Regions from separate parts of the Citrobacter braakii genome, predicted to be linked through region 3. Evidence: predicted binding sites of a transcription regulator. Region 3 holds the regulator's gene; each other region holds the start of a gene.
The links. The regulator CRP, encoded in region 3, controls carbon source genes, mostly activating them, when cyclic AMP is high. The targets are predictions, from matches to a motif close to ATGTGANNNNNNTCACAT.

Region 1: a site for CRP is predicted at 1,505-1,522, ahead of rhaS (HTH-type transcriptional activator RhaS). Genes of this name have one in related genera too.
Region 2: a site for CRP is predicted at 1,560-1,577, ahead of epd (erythrose-4-phosphate dehydrogenase). Genes of this name have one in related genera too.

The regions. Positions count from the first base shown of each region.
Region 1 is NZ_CP045771.1:792,022-797,699, reverse strand. It holds gene rhaB (rhamnulokinase) at 1-1,350, opposite strand, end outside; gene rhaS (HTH-type transcriptional activator RhaS) at 1,651-2,499, shown strand; gene rhaR (HTH-type transcriptional activator RhaR) at 2,605-3,453, shown strand; gene rhaT (L-rhamnose/proton symporter RhaT) at 3,450-4,484, opposite strand; gene GFC06_RS03600 (L-fucose/L-arabinose isomerase family protein) at 4,686-5,678, opposite strand, start outside.
Region 2 is NZ_CP045771.1:1,810,118-1,815,795, forward strand. It holds gene glpX (class II fructose-bisphosphatase) at 1-251, shown strand, start outside; gene GFC06_RS08490 (MltR family transcriptional regulator) at 267-776, shown strand; gene GFC06_RS08495 (nucleoside/nucleotide kinase family protein) at 773-1,483, shown strand; gene epd (erythrose-4-phosphate dehydrogenase) at 1,771-2,799, shown strand; gene pgk (phosphoglycerate kinase) at 2,839-4,002, shown strand; gene fbaA (class II fructose-bisphosphate aldolase) at 4,091-5,170, shown strand; gene GFC06_RS08515 (small-conductance mechanosensitive channel MscS) at 5,362-5,678, shown strand, end outside.
Region 3 is NZ_CP045771.1:1,366,353-1,372,030, reverse strand. It holds partial or broken gene GFC06_RS06290 (hydrolase) at 1-368, shown strand, start outside; gene GFC06_RS06285 (YheU family protein) at 365-583, shown strand; gene GFC06_RS06280 (phosphoribulokinase) at 637-1,506, shown strand; gene GFC06_RS06275 (OsmC family protein) at 1,600-2,007, opposite strand; gene crp (cAMP-activated global transcriptional regulator CRP) at 2,316-2,948, shown strand; gene GFC06_RS06265 (YccS/YhfK family putative transporter) at 3,000-5,087, shown strand; gene argD (bifunctional acetylornithine/succinyldiaminopimelate transaminase) at 5,130-5,678, opposite strand, start outside.

The sequences.
Region 1 (5,678 bases), 570 kb from region 3:
GAAATCATCGACGTTGTTGAGCTCGTCCAGCGTCATCAACTGGATGCCAATATTGCCGAGCGTGGAGGCCTCAATCGGCCCGGACATCACGCGAATACCGCAGGCATCCGCGCACAGCTGGTTCAGTAGGGCGTTCTGGCAGCCGCCGCCAACGATGTGCAGTTGGCTAAATGCTGCACCACGCAGTTGTGCCAGTTCTTGCAGAATGTCAGCGTATAGCAATGCCAGGCTGTCGAAGATACAGCGCGCCAGTTCGGCGTTTTGCTGGGGAACGGGTTGACCCGATTCACGACAGGCCGCCTGAATTTCCGCGCTCATATCGTCGGGGTTGATAAAGCGATCGTCGTTCGGGTTAATCAGGAATTGGCAGGCCGGCAGCGCTTGCGTTTGGGCAATAAGCGTTTGCAGGTCGGTAATCTGGCGCTCTTTTAAAACGCGCTGGAGCAGCCACAGTCCCATGATGTTTTTCAGTACGCGGTAGCGCCCTTCCGCGCCCCCTTCGTTGGTGATGTTCGCCGCCAGCGCCGCATCGTTGGTATACGGCGTTCTGCTCTCAAAGCCCATCAGCGACCAGGTACCGGAAGAGAGATACGCACTATTTTTATCGGCCAGCGGTGAAGCGATGACCGCGCTGGCGGTGTCGTGACTGGCGACGGCCACAACCGGAATTTGGTTTTTCTGCGGGCAAATCCAGTGACCAATGACGTTCCCCGGATGCGTCGGGCGACCAAACCAGGCTTTGTCTGCCCCGGTCCACGCCAGCAGCGTGTCATCCCAGTCGTCGGTGTTGATATTGACTAACTGGGTGGTGGTGGCGTTGGTGTATTCCCAGTTCAATTTGCCGGTCAGGCGAAAGCTGAAGTAGTCGGGGATCAGCAGGGCATGTGCCACCTGCGCAAGCAGTTCTGGCTGCTGTTCAACCAGCGCACGTAGCTGATACAAGGTGTTAAACGGCAGAAACTGAATGCCGCTACGGCGGTAGATTTCACCTTTACCTGGCTGCGCCATCGCCTGTGACATAATGCCGGTCGTGCGGCTGTCACGGTAAGAGACCGGCAGACCAACACGTTGGCCGGCGTTATCGATCAATACGTAATCCACGCCCCAGGTATCAATGCCAATGCTGTCTATCCGAATGCCTTCATCACAGACTTTTTTCAGGCCAAGGCGAATGTCGTTTTCCAGGCTGTCGATGTCCCAGGTGTCAAAACCGTCCGTTTTTTGCAGACAGTTAACGAAGCGGTGGATTTCACGCAGCGTCAGTGTGCGGTGTTTACTGTCGTAACGAGCGAGCATTACGCGCCCACTGGATGCGCCGAGATCGACAGCGACACAATGGCGAAAAGTCATGGCGAGGTCCTTCTGAGTTTTATTGCACTCAGTCTAAGAACCCCGAATAAAGCGTACCTTCTTGACAGTGACAGCCCCAATTAGCGGCTGGCAACATGGCAAAGGTGAACGTGATGTTGTTCACAGTTTCCACTAATAGCGCGGATTTTGGCGGATGTGACGCCTTCCGCATTTCCCGATCTTTCCCGCCATTTCTTAAAGAATTAACCGTGTTTACGCACTTTGGCGTCAAAAAATTAAGGTGAGGGTAGGAACCCTTAATTACTATTCAGCCATATTCGTTAATCAGGGGGAGCCGTCATGACCGTACTGCATTGCGTGGATTTTTTTCCGACAGGTAAAGCGCCAGTGGCTATTGAACCGCGGCTTCCTCAGCCCGCGTTTCCTGAACATCATCATGATTTTCATGAAATTGTGGTGGTCGAACATGGAACGGGGATCCATGTGTTCAACGGACAGCCTTACACCATCAGCGGTGGTACGGTGTGTTTCGTCCGCGATCATGACAGGCATTTATATGAACATACTGACAATCTGTGTCTGACCAATGTGTTGTATCGCTCTCCGGATGCGTTTCAATTTCTGGCCGGGCTGAATCAGCTTTTGCCTCAGGAACAAAATGGGCAGTATCCCTCCCACTGGCGCGTAAACCAGGGCGTACTGCAGCAGGTTCGTCACCTGGTGGGGCAGATGGAGACGCTCGGCGAGGAGATGGATACGCCCACGGCGGCAAATCGCGAGATCCTGTTTATGCAGTTGCTGGTACTGCTGCGTAAAAGCAGCCTGATGGAAGCGGCGACCGATAACGATGCGCGGCTTAACCTTTTGATGGCATGGCTGGAGGATAACTTTGCCGAAGAGGTGTGTTGGGAGGCGCTGGCCGAGAAGTTTTCGCTCTCTTTACGCACTCTGCATCGCCAGCTTAAACAGCAAACAGGATTGACGCCGCAGCGCTACCTTAACCGTCTGCGACTGATTAAAGCCAGGCATCTGCTCCGCCACAGTGATGACAGCGTGACTGATATCGCTTATCTCTGCGGTTTCGGTGACAGTAACCACTTTTCGACGCTTTTTCGCCGTGAGTTCGAGTGGTCGCCACGCGATATTCGTCAGGGGCGTGACCTTATAGCGGGAAGCAGCCTTCAGTAACGCGAAAGCTATCAACGTTTTTTACCGTCCGTTTGCTGATAATCATACCCTTTCATGCCGGATAAGCGCAGCGCATCCGGCAAGCGTACAGGTTGAGGTGATGTGATGGCGAATCATCTGGTTCTTTTGAAATCAGACTTTTTTGCGCATGAGCAGCAGGCTGTCGCCGTGGCCGATCGTTATCCGCAGGATGTCTTTGCTGAGCATACCCACGAGTTTTGCGAGCTGGTTCTGGTCTGGCGCGGCAATGGTCTGCATGTCCTTTACGATCGTCCGTACCGGATAACCCGCGGCGATCTGTTTTACATTCGCGCCGAAGATAAACACTCCTACACCTCCGTTAACGACCTTGTGTTGCAAAATATCATCTACTGCCCGGAGCGGTTAACGCTGAATGTTGACTGGCAAGGGGCGATCCCCGGATTTGACGGTACGCCAAGGCAGCCGCACTGGCGACTTGGCAGCGTTGGCATGACCCAGGCCAGACAGGTTATAAGCCAGCTTGAGCATGAAAGTAATCAGCGCGATGCGCAGGCCTTTACCATGGCTGAGCTGCTGTTTGGTCAACTGGTAACTCACCTTAAACGTCATCGTTATGCCACGGATACGCTCCCGGCGACGTCAAGTGAAACGCTGCTGGATAAACTGATCACCGCGTTAGCCGGTAGCCATGAGCATGCGTTCGAACTGGATACGTTTTGCGAGCGTGAACGGTGCAGCGAACGCGTTTTGCGCCAGCAGTTCCGTAGCCAGACCGGGATGACTATCAACCAGTATCAGCGCCAGGTGCGGGTGTGCCATGCACAGTATCTGCTCAAGCATAGTCGGTTGATGATTAGTGAGATTTCCATGCGCTGCGGCTTTGAGGATAGTAACTACTTTTCGGTGGTATTCACGCGCGAAACCGGGATGACGCCGAGCCAGTGGCGTCATCTCAGTACCCAACATGATTAGCTGGCCATTCCCAGACCAACAATGTTTGCTGCGACAATGATCACTACGCAGCCAAGACTTAGCACGCTGACCGGACGTCTCCCTGCATTGCTCCACTCTTTCATGATCAGGCCCACGATACCGCCGCACAGGACGTAGAAGCTCATGTGCAGCATCCAGCTCATGTAGTCATACTGTGCTGGAATTTTGGCATGGCCCCAGGCGTAAAAGAAGAACTGGAGATACCACATCAGGCCAGCAAGCGCAGAAAACAGGATATTGCTGATAATCAGCGGTTTTGCTAAAGAGAAATCGGCCTTTACTGACAGGTTTTTCATTTTTGCCAGACGAATGAAGCAGTATCCCAGATTGATCACCGCACCACCGCCCATGATGACTACGTAGCTTGGCAGGGCGACATACAGCGGATCGATACCGAGTGTTGCAGCGGCTTCGTGCATTGGTTTAGCCGCATCCATGGCAAAGGACATCCCCGCGGAGAAAAAGCCGCACATCACCGCCAGTATCAGACCTTTTTTCAGATTGAACTCTTCGGCCTTGATGCCCATCTTGCGCTCTTTTAACTGTCCGGCGCGGGTGACAATCGCCACTCCGATCAGGGCGACCAGCACGCCGAGCAGGGTCATACGTCCGCCTGGTGTGCCAATGAGCACGTCAAATTTACCGGCAATGATTGGCGTCATTAAGGTACCAACAATTAGCGTAATGCCGATAGCGATCCCGATCCCCATCGACATACCGAGATAGCGCATAGTCAGGCCATAGTTGATATTACCAATCCCCCACATGGCACCGAATAAAAATACCGGCAGCAGGGTGGACGCACTGAATGAACTGTAATAGGCCCAGAAGTCCGGCAGAAGGATCGCGCTGACGAGCCAGGGAAGGATCAGCCATGAAACAAAACCACCTATAGACCACATGGTTTCCCAGGACCAGTGTTGTACCTTTTTAAAAGGGGCATAGAAACAAGCGGCACTAGCGGCACCGATTAGATGCCATATTATCCCCATCGTAATTGCGTTACCCATTCTGTTTCCTTTTGAATTATCGATTTGGCAGGATGAAAACACCCGTTTTGATGTTCAAAAGTCTAAAGAGTGAGCAATAGATTAACCTTCAGCATGCTGCCGTGTGATCAGTAATGCTGGCAAAATTCAGGGGATGAAAGGGATATTGATCACAAATGCGGCCCCGCCCCTCTTTTTTGAGAAGGGCGGAAATATAGAGGATTAGCAAATTCTTACTGCCTGAATACCCAGTAGCCAGGCGAGTTTTTCCAGTGCCTCGCCATGGTGCCCCAGGCCAATGCTGCAATGATGAGCTGGGCCGCCCATGCACCATTGTGTGGTGAACTCGCGAGCTGATAACGGGAAGCGATAGCGGCTATTGGTGTTGCCAATATCCAGGACTTCACCTGGCACAGCTTCACCTTCGGCATACTGTAAACGCACCCCGTTTTCGGCATCTTCAATTACCGAAAGAAAGGTCACCGGACCTGATTTTACGGTCATCTGGATAGATACACCTTTACCGGGTTTACCATGATAAACCGGCAGCGGCACCAGACTCACCGGACCATCCGCCATCAGCGGGTGTGCCGGACCGTCATGTCCCCACAAAACAGCATCATCATTAAATTCAATGCCATATGGTTCTGAGAATGAACCGCCAGCCCCCAGAAGTTGCTGAATTTTCATCGCCAGCACATTTTTGATTTCATATTCTCCCGCTACGGGAATACCACGGTGGGTAAGCAGCGTGTTGCCGAGAATGATTGAGGTGATGATGTTCTCGTAAGCGTTGCCGTTACGGCCTTCATAGTAATAGGCTAGTGCACCGAGTTTATTCTGGGCAATTAGTTTATCCATGGCGCAGGCAGTGGTGAGTGCGCGGTTGAGCTCTGCAGGTTCGCATGCCGCATCCAACTGAAGTACACGGTGCATTTCCTGTCGTTTGGCGTTGAGGTCTGCCTCGCTGACCTGCTCGCGATATTCCGCCAACTCACACATTTCCAGTGGCTTAAAGCGTACGCCCATTTTGGCGGACAAGTTCGTCATATTGCTGTAAACGTCTACCATGCCGTCATAATAGTGCCCGAGGACGCCGACCTGACAATTTGCCAGCATTTGACGAGCGTTAAGTGCCTGTAGCCACTGCGCCGTTTGTTGCCAGACATACTCATCGCCCTGTAATGCGCCAACAATCAACTGAAAGCGGATATT
Region 2 (5,678 bases), 440 kb from region 3:
ACGCAGATAATCGTCTGATTGCGGCACAGGAACATCAGCGCTGCGCGGAAATGGGCGTTGAGATCAACCGGATCTACGCGCTGGACGAACTGGTAGGGGGAAATAAGATCCTCTTTAGCGCGACAGGGGTCACGGGTGGCGATCTTGTGAAAGGGATCCAACAGGTTACGAATGGTGTGCGCACGCAAACTTTACTGATCGGCGGCGCGGATCGAACGTGTAATATAATAGACTCTCTGCATTCATGGTGATTTATCGAGAAACGAATGACGACGCTGACAGAAGACGATGTGCTTGAGCAACTGGATGCTCAAAATAATTTACTCTCGTTTATGACGACGGCACATAACATTTTGCTCCAGGGCATTAAGCGCTTTCTACCGTCGCTGTTCGTTAATAACGATGAAGAGATCGTGGAATATGCAGTGAAGCCGTTACTCGCCCAGAGTGGACCGCTTGACGATATCGACGTTGCGTTACGTCTGATTTATGCGTTGGGAAAAATGGATAAATGGCTTTATGCCGACATCACCCATTTCTCTCAATTTTATCAGTACCTGAACGAGCAGGATAATATCCCCGGTTTTGTCGATGACATTACCTGGGATTTTGTCAGCAACGTGAACAGTATCACCCGCAACGCAACGCTCTACGGTGCGCTGGAGTCGATGAAATTTGCCGACTTTGCTGCGTGGTCCGAAGTGCGCTTTAGCGCAATGGTCAAGACGGCAATGACGCTGGCAGTGACGGCGATTTTAAAGGAATTAACGCCGTGAAAATCAAACTAACGGTGAATGGGCTACAGGTTGAAGCACATTACCGTGATGATGAGATAGAGAACGTCCACAAACCGTTATTACAACAGCTGGCAAAAATACATGCCACTCACCCGCAGCGACGAACGATCATTTTTCTCAGCGCACCGCCTGGTACGGGTAAATCGACGCTGACCACCTTCTGGGAATATCTCTCCCGTCAGGATCCTGGCCTGCCGGAGATCCAGACGCTGCCGATGGATGGCTTCCATCACTACAACACCTGGCTGGATGCTCATAACCTGCGAGCATACAAAGGTGCGCCGGAAACCTTTGATGTGGATAAGCTTGCACAGAATCTACGTCTGATAAGGGAAGGGGAGGGCACCTGGCCACAGTACGACCGGCAAAAACACGATCCGGTAGAAGCGGCCATAACAGTGACCGCGCCGATTGTGATTGTGGAAGGAAACTGGTTATTACGCGATGATGAAAGGTGGCGGGCGTTAGCTGAGTTTTGTGATTACTCGCTGTTTATTCGTGCTCCTGCCAACGCGCTCCGTACACGACTGGTAGGTCGTAAACTGGCGGGCGGACTATCACAAGCTGACGCTGAGGCGTTTTATGAGCGTACCGACGGACCGAATGTTCATCGGGTACTGGAAGCGAGTCTGCCTGGTGACCTGACGCTGGAGATGCTGGAATCTGGTGAATATCGGATTGCGTGAAGGCCAATTATTCCTGTTAAGCCGTAATGATTATTACGGCTTACTGGAATAATTTCCCCCGGTCTTAGCGGGAAAAGTGTGATGTACGTCAGATAACTGTTTTCTTTGGCTGGACAATCATTCCTTTTATTCCGCGTTTCGCTTATTCTAGCTGAAGCGTTTCAGTCGATTAAATGTTCGACAATTAACCAATTAGTCGCAGTTTGCGACAGGTAAGGTTTCCCTGAGCGATTTGCTGCATTACTCTGTCTGCCACATCGTTTCTGAGAAATCCTTGCAGGAGACCTATGACCGTACGCGTAGCGATTAATGGTTTCGGTCGCATCGGACGCAACGTGGTTCGTGCTTTGTATGAATCCGGGCGTCGGGCGGAAATCACCGTGGTGGCAATCAACGAACTGGCGGATGCTGCAGGCATGGCGCATTTGTTGAAATATGACACCAGCCATGGACGTTTTGCCTGGGATGTTCGTCAGGAACGTGACCAGCTCATCGTTGGCGATGACGCGATCCGCATTCTGCATGAGCGAACGCTCGATGCGCTTCCCTGGCGCGAACTGAGTGTCGATGTTGTGCTGGACTGTACGGGGGTTTTCGGCAACCGCGAACACGGCGAGGCGCATATTGCCGCTGGTGCAAAAAAAGTGCTCTTTTCACATCCTGGTAGTCACGACATCGACGCAACCGTTGTGTATGGCGTTAATCAGGATCAGCTGCGCGCTGAACACCGGATCGTTTCCAACGCCTCCTGCACCACGAATTGCATAATACCCGTCATTAAATTGCTGGATGATGCTTACGGCATTGAGTCTGGTACCGTCACCACGATCCACTCCGCGATGCACGATCAGCAGGTTATTGATGCCTATCATCCTGACCTGCGTCGCACGCGAGCGGCCAGCCAGTCTATTATTCCGGTTGATACCAAACTGGCGGCGGGCATCACGCGAATTTTCCCGCAGTTTAACGATCGTTTTGAAGCGATTGCGGTGCGTGTACCGACCATAAATGTGACGGCGATCGACTTAAGCGTGACGGTGAAAAAACCAGTAAAAGCCAGTGAAGTCAACCAGTTGCTGCAAAAAGCAGCACAAGGTGCATTTCATGGTATAGTTGACTATACGGAATTACCGTTGGTCTCTGTAGATTTTAACCACGACCCGCACAGCGCCATCGTTGATGGTACGCAAACGCGCGTGAGTGGCGCTCACCTGATCAAAACGCTGGTCTGGTGTGATAATGAATGGGGCTTTGCTAACCGTATGCTCGACACAACGTTAGCGATGGCTGCTATTGGTTTCAGGCTCGACGCTTGAGCGTCGACAAAACTTTATGAATCAACGAGAGGATTCACCATGTCTGTAATTAAGATGACCGATCTGGATCTGGCTGGTAAACGCGTTTTTATCCGTGCGGACCTGAACGTACCAGTTAAAGAAGGGAAAGTAACCAGCGATGCGCGTATCCGTGCTTCCCTGCCGACCATCGAACTGGCCCTGAAACAGGGTGCTAAAGTGATGGTAACTTCCCACCTGGGTCGTCCTACCGAAGGCGAGTACAACGAAGAATTCTCTCTGCTGCCGGTTGTTAACTACCTGAAAGACAAACTGTCTGCTCCGGTTCGCCTGGTAAAAGATTACCTGGACGGCGTTGAAGTCGCTGCCGGTGAACTGGTTGTTCTGGAAAACGTTCGCTTCAACAAAGGCGAGAAGAAAGACGACGAAGCGCTGTCCAAAAAATACGCTGCGCTGTGCGACGTATTCGTAATGGACGCTTTCGGTACAGCTCACCGTGCACAGGCTTCTACCCACGGTATCGGTAAATTCGCCGACGTAGCTTGCGCTGGTCCGCTGCTGGCTGCTGAGCTGGATGCGCTGGGTAAAGCGCTGAAAGAACCTGCTCGTCCGATGGTGGCTATCGTTGGTGGTTCTAAAGTTTCTACCAAACTGACCGTTCTGGACTCTCTGTCAAAAATCGCTGACCAGCTGATCGTTGGTGGTGGTATCGCGAACACCTTCGTTGCTGCTCAAGGCCACAACGTCGGCAAATCCCTGTACGAAGCTGACCTGGTTGATGAAGCTAAGCGTCTGCTGACGACTTGCGATATCCCGGTCCCGACTGACGTTCGCGTAGCGACTGAATTCTCTGAAACTGCACCGGCTACGCTTAAATCCGTTAGCGATGTAAAAGAAGACGAGCAGATCCTGGATATCGGCGACGCTTCTGCACAGCAGCTGGCTGACATCCTGAAGAATGCGAAAACCATTCTGTGGAACGGCCCGGTTGGCGTGTTCGAATTCCCGAACTTCCGCAAAGGTACTGAAATCGTTGCTAATGCTATCGCAGACAGCGAAGCATTCTCTATCGCAGGCGGCGGTGACACCCTGGCAGCAATCGACCTGTTCGGCATTGCTGACAAAATCTCCTACATCTCTACTGGCGGCGGCGCATTCCTCGAATTCGTGGAAGGCAAAGTACTGCCAGCAGTAGCCATGCTCGAAGAGCGTGCTAAAAAGTAAGACATTGATGGGCAGGGAAACCTGCCCAATTATTAGCGCGCTGTCGAGCGCGCCCCCTTTCCAAGGCCGAAGATACAGGACTCGCAACATGTCTAAAATTTTTGATTTCGTAAAACCAGGCGTAATCACTGGTGATGACGTACAGAAAGTTTTCCAGGTAGCTAAAGAAAACAACTTTGCTCTGCCAGCTGTTAACTGCGTTGGTACCGACTCCATCAACGCCGTTCTGGAAACCGCTGCAAAAGTTAAAGCGCCGGTCATCGTCCAGTTCTCCAACGGTGGTGCTTCTTTCATCGCGGGTAAAGGCGTGAAGTCTGACGTTCCTCAGGGCGCTGCAATCCTGGGTGCTATCTCTGGTGCGCATCACGTTCACCAGATGGCTGAACACTATGGTGTTCCGGTTATCCTGCACACTGACCACTGCGCGAAGAAACTGCTGCCGTGGATCGACGGTCTGCTGGACGCGGGTGAAAAACACTTCGCAGCAACTGGCAAACCGCTGTTCTCTTCTCACATGATCGACCTGTCTGAAGAGTCTCTGGAAGAGAACATCGAAATCTGCTCCAAATACCTGGCGCGCATGTCCAAAATGGGCATGACTCTGGAAATCGAACTGGGTTGCACCGGTGGTGAAGAAGATGGCGTGGACAACAGCCACATGGACGCTTCTGCACTGTACACCCAACCGGAAGACGTTGACTACGCATACACCGAGCTGAGCAAAATCAGCCCGCGTTTCACTATCGCAGCGTCCTTCGGTAACGTACACGGCGTTTACAAGCCGGGTAACGTAGTTCTGACCCCGACCATCCTGCGCGACTCTCAGGACTATGTTTCTAAGAAACATAACCTGCCGCATAACAGCCTGAACTTCGTCTTCCACGGTGGTTCCGGTTCTACTGCTCAGGAAATCAAAGACTCCGTAAGCTACGGCGTAGTGAAAATGAACATCGACACCGATACCCAATGGGCTACCTGGGAAGGCGTTCTGAACTACTACAAAGCAAACGAAGCTTACCTGCAGGGTCAGTTGGGCAACCCGAAAGGCGAAGATCAGCCGAACAAGAAATACTACGATCCGCGCGTATGGCTGCGTGCTGGTCAGGCAACCATGATCACCCGTCTGGAACAGGCTTTCAAAGAACTGAACGCGGTTGACGTTCTGTAATTTACGCCGTCCAACGTGACATGAGGCCCGCAAATGCGGGCCTTTTTTATTGCCATTTCAATGTGCTGCTGACAGAGAATTCTGTGATCTGTTTGGCAAAATCTGAGTTTATTGTTTACCCTTGTCAGGTTGCCAGTCCCGTTAGGGCGGCTTTATTTCTCCCGTTTGGGTAAGCAAAAAAGGAATATTGAATGGAAGATTTGAATGTTGTCGACAGCATAAACGGTGCGGGCACCTGGCTGGTCCGCAATCAGGAGCTACTGTTGAGCTATGCCGTCAACATCGTTGCGGCTCTCGCGATTGTCATTATCGGTATGATCGTGGCGCGTATCGTATCAAACACCGTTAACCGCCTGATGCTGGCGCGTAAAATTGATGCCACCGTTGCCGACTTTCTTTCTGCACTGGTGCGCTACGGTATTATCGCTTTCACGCTGATTGCCGCGCTGGGTCGCGTTGGAGTGCAAACTGCCTCCGTGATCGCCGTTCTCGGTGCCGCAGGTTTAGC
Region 3 (5,678 bases):
ATCCAGGCTCGCTGCCGGTGAGTCTGGGCCAGTTGAAATCTCTGCGTCGCATTCGCGATTTTGACGATCTGATCACCGCAAAAATCCACGGTTTCGCCGATGCTATAGACTATTACCGTCAGTGTAGCGCTATGCCGTTGCTCAACCAGATCGCCAAACCCACGCTGATTATCCATGCCAAGGACGATCCGTTTATGGATCATCACGTGATCCCTAAACCGGAAAATCTGCCCTCACAGGTAGAGTATCAACTGACGGAACACGGCGGCCACGTCGGATTCATTGGCGGTACGGTGCGCCGTCCTGAGATGTGGCTGGAATCCAGAATCCCGGACTGGCTGACAACGTATCTGGAGGCATCATCATGATCATCCCCTGGCAAGACATCTCCCCGGACGCGCTGGACAATCTGATTGAAAGCTTTGTCTTGCGCGAAGGCACCGATTATGGTGAACATGAACGCTCGCTCGAACAAAAAGTCGCCGACGTCAAACGCCAACTCCAATCTGGTGAAGCCGTGCTGGTATGGTCCGAACTGCATGAAACGGTCAACATTATGCCGAGGAAGCAGATTCACGAGTAATCCGTAGCCGACGGCCGACTATAATAAAAATTCAACCTATTCATGGAGTTGTTATGTCTGCCAAACATCCGGTGATTGCGGTAACAGGGTCCAGCGGCGCGGGGACCACCACCACCAGCCTCGCGTTTCGTAAAATTTTCGCGCAGTTAAATCTGCGCGCCGCCGAGGTGGAAGGTGACAGTTTTCATCGTTATACCCGTCCGGAAATGGACATGGCGATTCGCAAAGCGCGCGATGCCGGGCGGCATATCAGCTATTTCGGCCCCGAAGCTAATGACTTCGGTTTGCTGGAGCAAACCTTCATCGAATACGGCCAGACGGGCAAAGGTCAGTCGCGAAAATATCTGCACACCTACGATGAGGCCGTACCGTGGAATCAGGTTCCGGGTACATTTACGCCCTGGCAGCCGCTGCCTGAACCGACGGATGTACTGTTCTATGAAGGACTGCACGGCGGCGTCGTAACCCCACAGCAAAACGTGGCCCGGCATGTCGATCTGCTGGTTGGCGTAGTGCCGATCGTGAACCTGGAATGGATTCAGAAGCTGACCCGCGATACCAGCGAGCGGGGACACTCGCGCGAAGCGGTGATGGACTCAGTGGTGCGCTCAATGGACGATTACATCAATTACATTACGCCGCAGTTTTCCCGTACGCATATTAACTTCCAGCGCGTACCGACCGTTGATACCTCCAACCCCTTTGCCGCCAAAAGTATTCCATCCCTGGATGAAAGCTTTGTCGTGATTCATTTTCGGAACCTGGAAGGGATCGACTTCCCGTGGCTACTGGCCATGCTGCAGGGATCATTCATTTCCCATATCAATACGTTGGTTGTTCCGGGCGGGAAAATGGGTCTGGCGATGGAATTGATTATGCTGCCGCTGGTCCAGCGACTGATGGAAGGCAAAAAGATAGAGTAAGGTGTTATTTTGCCGGATGGCGGCTGATGCCTTATCCGGCCTACGCGTTTATATCCTGTAGGCCTGATAAGTGAAACGCCATCAGGCATGACATCACGAAGCAGCAACCACTTCATAGGAGTGGGTAATGTTCACCGCCTTTTCCAGCATCAGCGCCACGGAGCAATATTTTTCCGCAGAGAGATCGACTGCGCGCGAAACGGACGCATCTTTCAGATCGTTACCCGTTACGATGAAATGCAGGTTGATGTGGGTAAACAGGCGCGGCGCTTCATCACGACGCTCTGAGGTCAGTTTCACTTCGCAGTTGGTCACATCCTGACGACCTTTTTGCAGGATCGAAACCACATCAATTGCGCTGCAACCGCCCGCAGCCATTAATACCATTTCCATCGGGCTCGGCGCTTTATCACCGGAGTTACCGTCCATCAAAATTTGGTGACCAGAGGCGGACTCACCGAGGAAGGTTAACCCCTCAACCCACTTTACACGCGCTTGCATATTTCGTAACTCCAATGTTTCAATTTTCCTGACAGATTACGCGTACATAACAATTCTCGCAACGGAAGGCGACCTGCGTCATGCTGAAGCGAGACACCAGGAGACACACGGCGAAAGCTATGCTAAAACAGTCAGGATGCTACAGTAATACATTGACGTACTGCATGTATGCAGAGGACATCACATTACAGGCTGCAGTTAATTTTTGACAGCCCCTTTCCCAGGTAGCGGGAAGCATATTTTTGCAAACCCAGAGGCAGCGTCGTTTTCTGGCTCTGGAGACAGCTTATAACAGAGGATAACCGCGCATGGTGCTTGGCAAACCGCAAACAGACCCGACTCTCGAATGGTTCTTGTCTCATTGCCATATTCATAAGTACCCATCGAAGAGCACGCTGATTCACCAGGGTGAAAAAGCGGAAACGTTGTATTACATCGTTAAAGGCTCAGTGGCAGTGCTGATCAAAGATGAAGAAGGGAAAGAAATGATCCTTTCTTATCTGAATCAGGGCGATTTTATTGGTGAATTAGGCCTCTTCGAAGAAGGTCAGGAACGTAGCGCTTGGGTACGTGCCAAAACCGCATGTGAAGTCGCTGAAATTTCCTACAAAAAATTTCGCCAATTAATCCAGGTCAACCCGGATATTCTGATGCGCCTGTCTTCACAGATGGCTCGTCGCCTGCAGGTCACGTCTGAAAAAGTCGGCAACCTTGCCTTCCTCGACGTAACGGGTCGTATCGCGCAGACTCTGCTGAATCTGGCGAAACAGCCTGATGCGATGACCCACCCGGACGGCATGCAGATTAAAATCACCCGTCAGGAAATCGGCCAGATCGTTGGCTGCTCCCGTGAGACCGTTGGTCGTATTCTGAAGATGCTGGAAGATCAAAACCTGATCTCCGCACACGGTAAGACCATCGTCGTCTACGGCACCCGTTAACCCCATCGAAGTGGCGCGTTACTCAGTGATGCGCCACTTTTGTTTACACCGATGTGGCGAAGACTGATATACCACCCAGAGATCAACTACGCACTACGGCAGACGCTGGTGCTATGTTTACCTGTGGCTGTTGGTCTGATCATCGGTCAGCTTCATCTGGGACTCCTCTTCTCCCTGGTCCCTGCCTGCTGCAACATTGCTGGTCTTGATACCCCGCATAAGCGCTTTTTCAAACGTTTAGCTATTGGCGCGTCTTTGTTTGCCGGTTGCAGTCTGATCATGCAGTTGCTGCTGGCACAGGCCATACCGCTGCCGCTTATCCTCACCGGACTGACGCTGATTCTTGGCGTAACCGCCGAGCTAAGCCCTCTGCATGCCCGACTGTTACCGGCCTCACTTATCGCCGCGATTTTCACGCTAAGCCTGGTCGGGAACATGCCCGTCTGGGAACCGTTGCTGATCTATGCGCTGGGCACGTTATGGTACGGCCTGTTCAACTGGTTCTGGTTCTGGATGTGGCGCGAGCAGCCGCTCCGTGAATCGCTCAGCTTGTTGTACCGTGAATTAGCCGATTACTGTGAGGCCAAGTACAGCCTGCTGACCCAGCATGCCGATCCGGAAAAAGCGCTACCTCCCCTGCTGGTTCGCCAGCAGAAAGCGGTGGATCTGATTACCCAGTGCTACCAGCAAATGCATATGCTGTCGGCGCATCGCAACAACGATTACAAGCGCCTGCTGCGTGCCTTTCAGGAGGCACTGGACTTGCAGGAGCATATTTCCGTCAGCCTCCACCAGCCGGAAGAGGTGCAAAAGCTGGTCGAACGTAGCCACGCCGAACAGGTGATTCGCTGGAATGCGCGCACCGTCGCCGAACGCCTTCGGGTACTGGCCGATGATATTTTGTATCACCGCTTGCCGACCCGTTTCTCGATGGACAAGCAGATTGGCACGCTGGAGAAAATCGCCAACCAGCATCCGGACAATCCGGTGGGACAATTTTGCTACTGGCACTTCAGCCGTATTGCCCGCGTGCTACGCACCCAGCGACCGCTGTACGCCCGAGATTTAATGGCAGACAAGCAGCGTCGGTTGCCGCTGATCCCGGCCCTGAAAAACTATCTGTCGTTGAAATCGCCGGCGCTGCGTAATGCCGGACGCATCAGCGTCATGCTGAGTATCGCCAGCCTGATGGGCAGCGCTTTACACCTGCCAAAGCCTTACTGGATTTTGATGACGATCCTGTTCGTCACGCAAAATGGCTACGGAGCAACCCGGGTACGTATTTTACACCGTTCAGCAGGAACGCTCGTTGGACTGGTCATTGCCGGGGTCACCCTGCACTTCCATATTCAGGAAGGTTACACGCTGGCAGGCATGCTGCTGATTACCCTGGGTAGCTATCTGATCATGCGCAAAAACTACGGCTGGGCTACCGTCGGTTTTACGGTCACGGCGGTATACACCCTGCAACTGCTGACGCTGAACGGAGAACAGTTTATCGTGCCGCGGTTTGTCGATACGGTTATTGGCTGCTTAATCGCCTTTGGCGGTACACTCTGGCTGTGGCCGCAGTGGCAGAGCGGCCTGCTGCGTAAGAACGCCCATGATGCGTTAGAAGCCGATCAGGAGGCCATTCGCCTGATCCTCAGCAACGATCCGCAGGCCACGCCGCTGGCGTACCAACGCATGCGGGTCAATCAGGCGCATAACACGTTGTTCAACTCACTGAACCAGGCGATGCAGGAGCCAGGATTCAACTCGCACTACCTGGCGGACATGAAACTGTGGGTCACGCACAGCCAGTTCATCGTCGAGCACATCAACGCGATGACCACACTGGCAAGGGAACACACAATGCTGACGCCGGATTTAGCGCAGCGGTATCTGGAATCCTGTGAAATTGCGCTCCAGCGCTGTCAGCAGCGGCTGGAATATGACGGACCGGGAAGCTCAGGCGATGTGAATATTCTCGAAGCGCCAGAGATGCTATCCCACGGTCCGTTAAGCACCCTTGAGCAGCATCTGCAACGGATACTGGGGCATCTGAACACCATGCACACCATTTCGTCGGTAGCATGGCGTCAGCGACCGCACCACGGAATCTGGCTGAGCCGCCGTCTGCGGGACATGAAAGGTTAAGATCGACTGCCGGATGCGCTGTGCTTATCCGGCAACAGGTAATCAGGCAACGACTTTCGCTACCGCTTGTGCGAAACGCTGCATCCCTTCATCGATATCCGCCTGCTCAACTACCAGCGACGGCGCGAAACGCATCACGTCCGGTCCGGCGTTGAGTACCATCACCCCTTCGTACGCGGCGGCATACAGGAAATCGCGCGCCCGGCCTTTAAACTGCGGCTTCAGCTCGGCGCCAATCAGCAGCCCCATCCCGCGAATCTCGCTGAAAATGTCGAACTGTTGATCAATCTTGTGCAAATGCTGGACAAACGTCTGACGTTTGGCCTGAATACCTTCCAACACTTCCGGCGTGTTGATGATATCAAACGCGGCCCCCGCAACTGCGCAGGCCAGCGGATTGCCACCGTAAGTGGAACCGTGCGAACCCACATGAAATGCGGAGGCAATCTCTTGGGTGGTCAGCACCGCGCTCACCGGGAAGCCTCCGCCGAGGGCCTTCGCGCTGGTGAGGATATCCGGCGTCACGCCGTAGTGCATATAGGCAAACAGATCGCCGGTACGGCCCATCCCGCTCTGCACTTCATCCAATAC